One region of the Thiothrix litoralis genome, then DNA from elsewhere that is predicted to be linked to it. Evidence: predicted binding sites of a transcription regulator. Region 1 holds the regulator's gene; the other holds the start of a gene.

What was found. Region 1 encodes FNR, which switches genes on or off when oxygen is low (the NO sensors DNR and NnrR bind a similar motif). Its sites were predicted from a motif close to TTGATNTANATCAA; they were not measured.
Region 2: the regulator FNR is predicted to act here: its motif matches at 1,687-1,700, upstream of J9253_RS10945 (cytochrome-c peroxidase).

The regions. Positions count from the first base shown of each region.
Region 1 covers NZ_CP072801.1:1,809,698-1,813,535, reverse strand. The annotation lists gene hemN (oxygen-independent coproporphyrinogen III oxidase) at 95-1,480, shown strand; gene fnr (fumarate/nitrate reduction transcriptional regulator Fnr) at 1,510-2,262, opposite strand; gene pssA (CDP-diacylglycerol--serine O-phosphatidyltransferase) at 2,477-3,250, shown strand; gene J9253_RS21145 (hypothetical protein) at 3,356-3,481, shown strand.
Region 2 covers NZ_CP072801.1:2,266,938-2,270,775, forward strand. The annotation lists gene J9253_RS10940 (glutathionylspermidine synthase family protein) at 1-566, shown strand, start outside; gene J9253_RS10945 (cytochrome-c peroxidase) at 574-1,617, opposite strand; gene J9253_RS10950 (ABC transporter permease) at 1,759-2,973, opposite strand; gene J9253_RS10955 (ABC transporter ATP-binding protein) at 2,973-3,689, opposite strand; gene J9253_RS10960 (efflux RND transporter periplasmic adaptor subunit) at 3,686-3,838, opposite strand, start outside.

The sequences.
Region 1 (3,838 bases):
TTTAGTTTACTGTTTTGTTTCAAGTGCTTGTAATTGGTGATCGGATACGGCATTTATGCATACTGCCTGAGCTTGGGCAGATAAAGAGGTTGGTATGAGTACAGTACAGTTCGATGCAGAGTTGATTCGTCGTTATGATACGGCGGGGCCGCGTTACACGTCTTATCCGACGGCTGTTGCATTTGGGCCTTTTACTGAAGACGAGTACAAGGCGCACGCTTACATGAGCAACGAAGACCCGATTCCGCTGCCCTTGTCGCTGTATTTTCATATCCCGTTTTGCGACACCGTTTGTTTCTATTGTGCTTGCAACAAGGTGGTCACCAAAGACCACAGCAAGTCCGTGACATATCTGGAATACCTGTTCCGTGAAATCGAGATGCAGGCGAAATTGTATGACCGTGATCGTACCGTAGAGCAGTTGCACTGGGGTGGTGGCACACCCACCTTCCTCAACCACGATGAAATGCGGGCGTTGATGGAAAAGACCCGCGAACATTTTTCCCTGCATATCACCGATGAGGGCGATTATTCCATCGAGATTGACCCGCGTTCGGTGACACCGGAAACCATTGGGGTGTTGCGTGAAATCGGTTTTAATCGCTTCAGTCTGGGCGTGCAGGATGTGAATGAGCGGGTGCAGGCTGCGGTTAACCGTATCCAGCCGATTGAGCAGACCTTGGCGATTATTGAGGCTTGCCGGGCGCAGGGGGCGAAATCCATCAGCGTGGATTTGATTTACGGTTTGCCTTTCCAGAGTGTTGAAAGCTTCCGCGAGACGCTGGATACGATTATTACGCTGTCGCCAGACCGTATTTCGGTATTCAATTATGCGCACATGCCGAACCTGTTCAAGCCGCAACGGCGGATTAACGAGGTTGACTTGCCTTCCCCCGAAACCAAGCTGCAAATCATGCAACTGGCGGTGGAACACCTGACGTCAGCCGGTTACGAATACATTGGTATGGATCATTTTGCCAAGCCGGATGATGAGCTGGCGATTGCCCAGCGTAACGGGACTTTGCACCGTAATTTCCAAGGTTATACCACTCATGCGGATTGCGATTTGGTGGCGATGGGGGTGAGTTCGATCAGCAGTGTGGCGGAATCTTACAGCCAGAATGCCAAGAATCTGGATGATTACTACGCAGCCATTGATGCCGGGCATTTGCCGGTGATCAAAGGTTTGACGCTGGATGATGATGATGTGTTGCGGCGTTTTATTATTCAGCAACTGGCTTGCCATTTTATGCTGGATTTCACGCAGGTTGAGCGACTGTTCAAGCTGGCGTTTGCGGATTATTTTGAGCGTGAGCTGGCGATGTTGGGAACCATGACGGGTGATGATCTATTGCGGTTTACGGATACGGGGCTGGATGTAACGCCGCGTGGCCGTTTCCTGATCCGCAATATTTGCATGGTGTTTGATGTCAGCTTGCGGAAACAGGGTGTGCAACAACGTTTCTCGCGGGTAATTTAGGCTGAGGGAGGGCGTATGGCAATACGCCCCTACAGCACGTCGCTCGCTGGGCGGCAGGTGTGATGTGCCAGTTGTTTCAGGCGGTTCATGTCGTCGATTTTGACGAGGCGGTGTTGTACCGCAATGATTTTTTCTTCCTGCAAGCGGGAGAACATGCGGCTGAGGGTTTCGACTGCCATGCCGAGGTAGTTGGCAAGGTCGTGGCGTGCCATCGGCAGGTTGAACTCGGCAGGCGAGAAACCGCGTTCTTGGTTACGTTCTGACAGGCTGGATAAGAAGGTGGCAAGACGTTCTTCGGTACGCATTTGCCCCAGCGTCAACAACAGCATTTGTTCACGCTCAATTTCTGTGCCGATCTGGCGCATCATTTGCCCGCGCATAATGGGGAGCTTGCCGCATAAGTCCTGAAAGTTATCCATGCTCAGTTCACACACTAGGGTGTCGTCGAGCGCTTGGGCGTCGCAGGTATGGCGGTCGCGGGCAAACGCATCAAACCCTAATAGGTCGCCGGGCAGATAGAAACCGAGGATTTGTTCTTCACCATCCGGGGTAGAAAGGGATGTTTTGATTGCCCCGGCTTTGACAGCGAAGATGGCCTGTTGGGTGTCGTCACGGTGGAACAGGTAATCTTTTTTCTTGATTTTCACTGTTTTGTTGATGGAGTTTTCCAGCAATTCCAGTTCGTCACGGTTAAGGCCGCGCGGCAGGCACAGGTCACTCAAGCTACAATTGTGGCAAGCGATGGCTGATTTTTTGGCGCTGTGTAACGGAACTGTCTTCATATGTGGCTCTCTCGAATCACCTAAATGTATGTTTTTTTGATGTAAATCAAACTGCTGTGAGCATATTCGTCCTAGACTTGTGATTGTACACGTTTATTTTCATTAGTATAGGAGAATAGGCTGTCGAACGGATTCTACAGAAACACATTTCACTTTCACCTAATGCTGGCTACTATGTGCGGAATACCTATAGCAGTAAGCGGGATGAATTTAAGTGGAAGAACAACAACCGGAACTCAAAGCCCCACCACGTAAGGGCATTTACCTATTACCTAATCTACTTACCACGGGCGCGATGTTCGGCGGTTTTTATGCTGTGGTCGCAGCCATGCAGGGCAAGTTTGAAGCGGCAGCAGTGGCAGTTTTCATTGCCATGATTCTGGATGGTCTGGATGGGCGGGTTGCTCGTATGACCAATACTCAAACCGAATTCGGTGCGCAATACGACAGTCTGGCTGATTTGATTTCCTTTGGCGTTGCGCCGGGTTTGGTGATGTACCAGTGGGCATTGGTGCATTTGCAATCGGCTGGCGTTGCTTGGGGCAAGGCTGGCTGGCTGGCGGCGTTTGTATACGTGGCGTGCGCGGCGTTGCGCTTGGCGCGTTTCAATACCCAGATTGGCAAAGTGGACAAGCGCTTTTTCGTGGGCTTGCCAAGCCCTGCTGCCGCCGCCGTGATGGTGGGGATGGTGTGGGTCTTCCACGATATGGAAGTGGCCGGTGGTAATGTACAAATACCTGCCTTGATTCTCACCTTGGCAGTGGGTCTGTTGATGGTCAGCAATATCAGTTTCTACAGTTTCAAGGATGTTGACCTGCGAAACCGCGTACCGTTTTTGGCCGTTCTGGTGATGGTGCTGGGGTTTGCTTTGACCACGATTGATCCGCCCAAGGTGTTGTTCGGGGTTTTCCTGTCGTATGCGTTGTCGGGGCCGGTGTGGTGGGTGTGGCGGCGTTATCGCAAGTTCCAGCGTCGTAAAGCGCAATAAATCCGTTTACCCATAGATCATTGCGTCAATGTATAATTAATACTGAAGTCATCGCCTTCTGTGCGTGTGGCCTCGAATGCCAGGAGGCTGTCTTTGGTACGTTTGATGCCAATCGCGCAGATAATGGTCGAGGTGCTGCTGCTGCTGCTGCTGCTGCCGCTGGGGCAAGCAATGCTGGATGAGGTGACGGCAAGGTTTACCCCTGTGGGGGTGATTTGCAGTTTGGCTTGAGGGTCATTGGAGCTTATGGAAAGTGAACTGCTGCCCGATGCTGTGCTTGCTCCCTCCGCAAAAGTGAGGGAGGTTATGGGTTCAATAGCGGCTATCACTACCTTGGGTATAGTTAGCTTAAGTGTTTGGGTATCGCCTGCCACTACAGTCGTACTGACTGCAATCAAGCCAAGTACAAAGTGAACTCGGTACATAGGGGAAGTCCTTTTGTTCTGACTTCCTTAGACTAATCAAATGACCATCACTTGTCCCGTTTGCCACGATTAGCGGCATCATCCTCTAGTTTTGCATCAGCGTATAAGTAATATTCGTAGTGTAATCGCCGTAAGCAATCATTCCCCTAATGAAGAAGGCGTT
Region 2 (3,838 bases), 460 kb from region 1:
TCCAGACCGATTTTTGCTACATGGACGAAGTGGGCTTTCTGGAACAAGAAGGCATTTTCAACCCTGCCGGAACGCGCTTCGACTACTGGTTCAAGCTCTACCCGTGGGAAGGCATTGCCCTGCAAACCGACGGCATCAACGGCATTCTGGATGACATCACCCGCAATACCGATACAGTAATCCTCAACCCGGCCTACACCCTGCTGTTCCAGAGCAAGGGCATTATGAAAGTGCTGTACGACTTGTTCCCGGATTCGCCCTACCTGCTGGAAACCCGCACCGAAGTCTTGCAAGGCAAAAAACAGGTCGCGAAAAAAATGTTCGGGCGCGAAGGTGCCAACACCGTCATTTACGACGCGGCTGGCAATATCCTCAAATCAATCCCCGGCGAATACGACCGCTACCGCACCATTTATCAAGCATTTGCCGACTACCCGCAAGATGCGCAAGGGCGCAGCTATCAAGCAGGCGTGTTCTTTGCGTGGGAAGCCTGTGGACTAGGCTTCCGACGCGGCGGCGAGATCCTCGACAACCTCAGTAAGTTTGTGGCGCATCGGGTGAGGTGAGGGGTAATCAGGATTTCTTGTCAGCACCCTCAACCTTGGCAGCATCGCCCTTACCAAACGGGTCGGGGCGCGGCGTATCATTGGTGGAAGGCGCCATCACCGGCAAAGTAATCTCTGGCTGCTTGCCCGTCAGCGTCTTCAAGAAAGCGACGATATTGGCCGTTTCCTCATCATTAAACTTCTTACCCAACTGGATTTGCCCCATGATATGCACCGCATCTTCCAGCGTTTTAGCCGCACCATCGTGGAAGTAAGGGTAAGTCATTTCCACATTGCGCAAGGTGGGCACTTTGAACTTGAAACGGTCGGCATCCTGCTTGCTCACAGCCACCAGACCCTCGGCCTTGTTGTCAGTCTTATACGGTTCCACCAAACCCATTTTCTGGAAGCTCGTACCACCGACTGCCGGGCCGTTATGACAAGCCACGCAGCCGCTGTCCTTGAACAGTTTGTAACCTGCCAGTTCCTTGTCATCCAATGCCTTGTCGTCGCCTTTCAACCATTGGTCAAATTTGGAATCCGGCGTCACCAGCGTTTCTTCAAACGCGGCAATAGCGTCAGTCACCATACCAATGTCAATGGCCTCTTTACCAAACACCGTTTTGAACTCTTCCTTATAGGCAGGAATCGAGTCGAGCACCTTGGTCGCCAATTCGTGGGTAAACGCCATTTCGCCGGGGTTGGCAATCGGGCCGCCCGCCTGTTCTTTCAAGTCTTTAGCACGACCATCCCAGAATTGTGCCACGTTCATGCTGGAGTTGAGGACGGTTGGAGAGTTGATCGGCCCTTGCTGCCACTTGTCACCAATCGAGGTTTGCAGGTTATCTGTACCACCCAGACTTAGGTTATGGCAGGAGTTACAGGAAATAAAACCAGACTTGGATAGACGTGGGTCAAAATACAGCTTTTTACCCAACTCGACCATTTTAGGGTCTTTAACGACTGCTGCTTCAATCGGCTTGATCGGCTCGTCCTTGACCGTCCCTTCCGCCCATACTGCCGTGGCAACGCTAAATGCCAACAACGAAATCATCAGTGCCTTCGCTTTCATGACTATCTCCTACTTTTTTATGAGTAAATCTTTGCAGGGGTCATGTTAATCCTAAGCACCTGCACCGACTTGATGCAGGTCAAGAAATTCAGTATGTTCTAATATACTTTTTAGCTCATCATGATCGGTTTTCTAGATCGTTTACTCATGCCGTAAGGCATCAATCGGATCGAGCCGCGCCGCCCGCTTCGCAGGCATATACCCAAACAGCACGCCTATCCCCGCCGAAAATACAAACGACAACAAGTTGATACCCACGTTAAAGGTATACGGCACATTCATCACCTGTGACAATGCCAGCGACGCCAGCGTTGCCAGCCCAACGCCCACCGCGCCACCGAGGGAAGACAGCACCACCGCTTCAATCAAAAATTGCAGCAATACTTCGCGTTCCAGCGCCCCAATCGCCAAGCGGATGCCGATCTCGCGGGTACGTTCGGTAACAGAAACCAGCATGATATTCATAATGCCAATCCCGCCCACCAGCAAGCTGACCGAGGCCACCGCAGCCAATAACATCGTCAGGATCTGGGTAGTACCCGACAAGGCTTCGGTAATCTGCCGGGTATCCAGCACGTTGAAATTATCGTCCTTGTCATCCCCCAAACGGCGACGTTCGCGTAGCAGGCTGGTCAATTCCTCCGTCACACGGGTAATGTCGTTTTCACTCTTGACCGACACCTGAATACTGGAAACGTTCTGGTTGCCCGCCAAGCGCCGCTGTACCGCCTTGATCGGCATAATGACCGAATCATCCTGATCGCGCCCCATCGACGCCTGCCCCTTGGAGGCTAGAATGCCAATGATTTCGCAGGAAAAATTATTGACGCGCAAGCTGTCACCTACCGGCTGTTGCGTACCAAACAACTCCTTGCGGATGGTTTCACCGATCAGGCACACGGTTTGCCCTGCCTTTTCTTCTGCATCCGTGAAAGTACGGCCTGCGGCAATTTTCCAGCTTCCGGCAATGAAAAAGTCGTTGGTCGTACCAGTCACACTGGTTGACCAGTTGTTAGACATGGATACCACGGTGGCACTCTTGCTCACCTCTGGCGCAACCGCTGCAAGGCCGGAAATCTGGTTGCGGATAGCCTCCACATCTTCCAGTGAAAAGGGCGGCGAACCACCGCCACCGCCCCCCGGTGGCCCCATCATGCGTTGCCCGTTACGGATTTGCAGCAAGTTACTGCCCAAACTAGCCACCTGATTTTTAACTGCCTGAGTCGCCCCATTACCCAGCGTTACCATGGTAATCACGGCAGAGACGCCAATCACAATCCCTAAAATCGTCAGAAACGAGCGCAACAAATTGCGGCGGACTTCGCGCAAGGCGAGTAAAAAGCTGCTCCATAACATCAGGCAACCCTCCTTTTGCTATCAATGGCACGGTTGCGGATGTCGCTGTCAATATTGCCGTCAACGAAGTGAATAATGCGTTTAGCGTATTCCGCCATGTCGGGTTCATGCGTCACCATTAACACCGTAATCCCCTTGTCTTCGTTGAGCGATGTAAGCAAGGCCATGATTTCATTGCTGGTTTTAGTATCGAGGTTGCCGGTTGGCTCATCCGCCAGCAAGATGGTCGGGTTGGTGACAATCGCCCGCGCAATCGCAACACGCTGCTGCTGCCCACCGGAGAGTTCCGCCGGAGTATGATGCCCCCAGCCTTCCAGCCCCACCTGTCGCAGGGCAGCTTCGGCGGCGGCATGGCGATCTAGACTGGATTCGCCCCGGTACAATAGCGGCAACTCCACGTTTTCCTGTGCGGAAGTCCGCGCCAACAGGTTAAACCCCTGAAACACGAACCCCAGATAATGCCGCCGTAACAGGGCGCGTTCGTTGCGTGACAATGCTTCCACATGCACGTCGGAAAACAGGTATTCCCCACCGGTAGGCACATCCAGACACCCCAGAATGTTCATGGCGGTGGACTTGCCGGAACCACTCGGCCCCATGATGGCAACAAAATCGCCTTGGTCAATCGCCATGCTGACCTTATCCAACGCCTTGAAACTGGCCTGCCCTTGCCCGTAGGTTTTGGTAATGTCCCGCAATTCGATCAGGGCGCTCATGGTGCACTCCCGACACTTTCAGTAATGACCTGCATTCCCGCCTTCAAGTCACCACTGATGATCTCAGTCATTTTGCCATCGCTAATGCCAGTTTCGACATCCACCGCAAGCGGCGCATTGTTGTCCAATACCCATAGGGTTTGCATTCC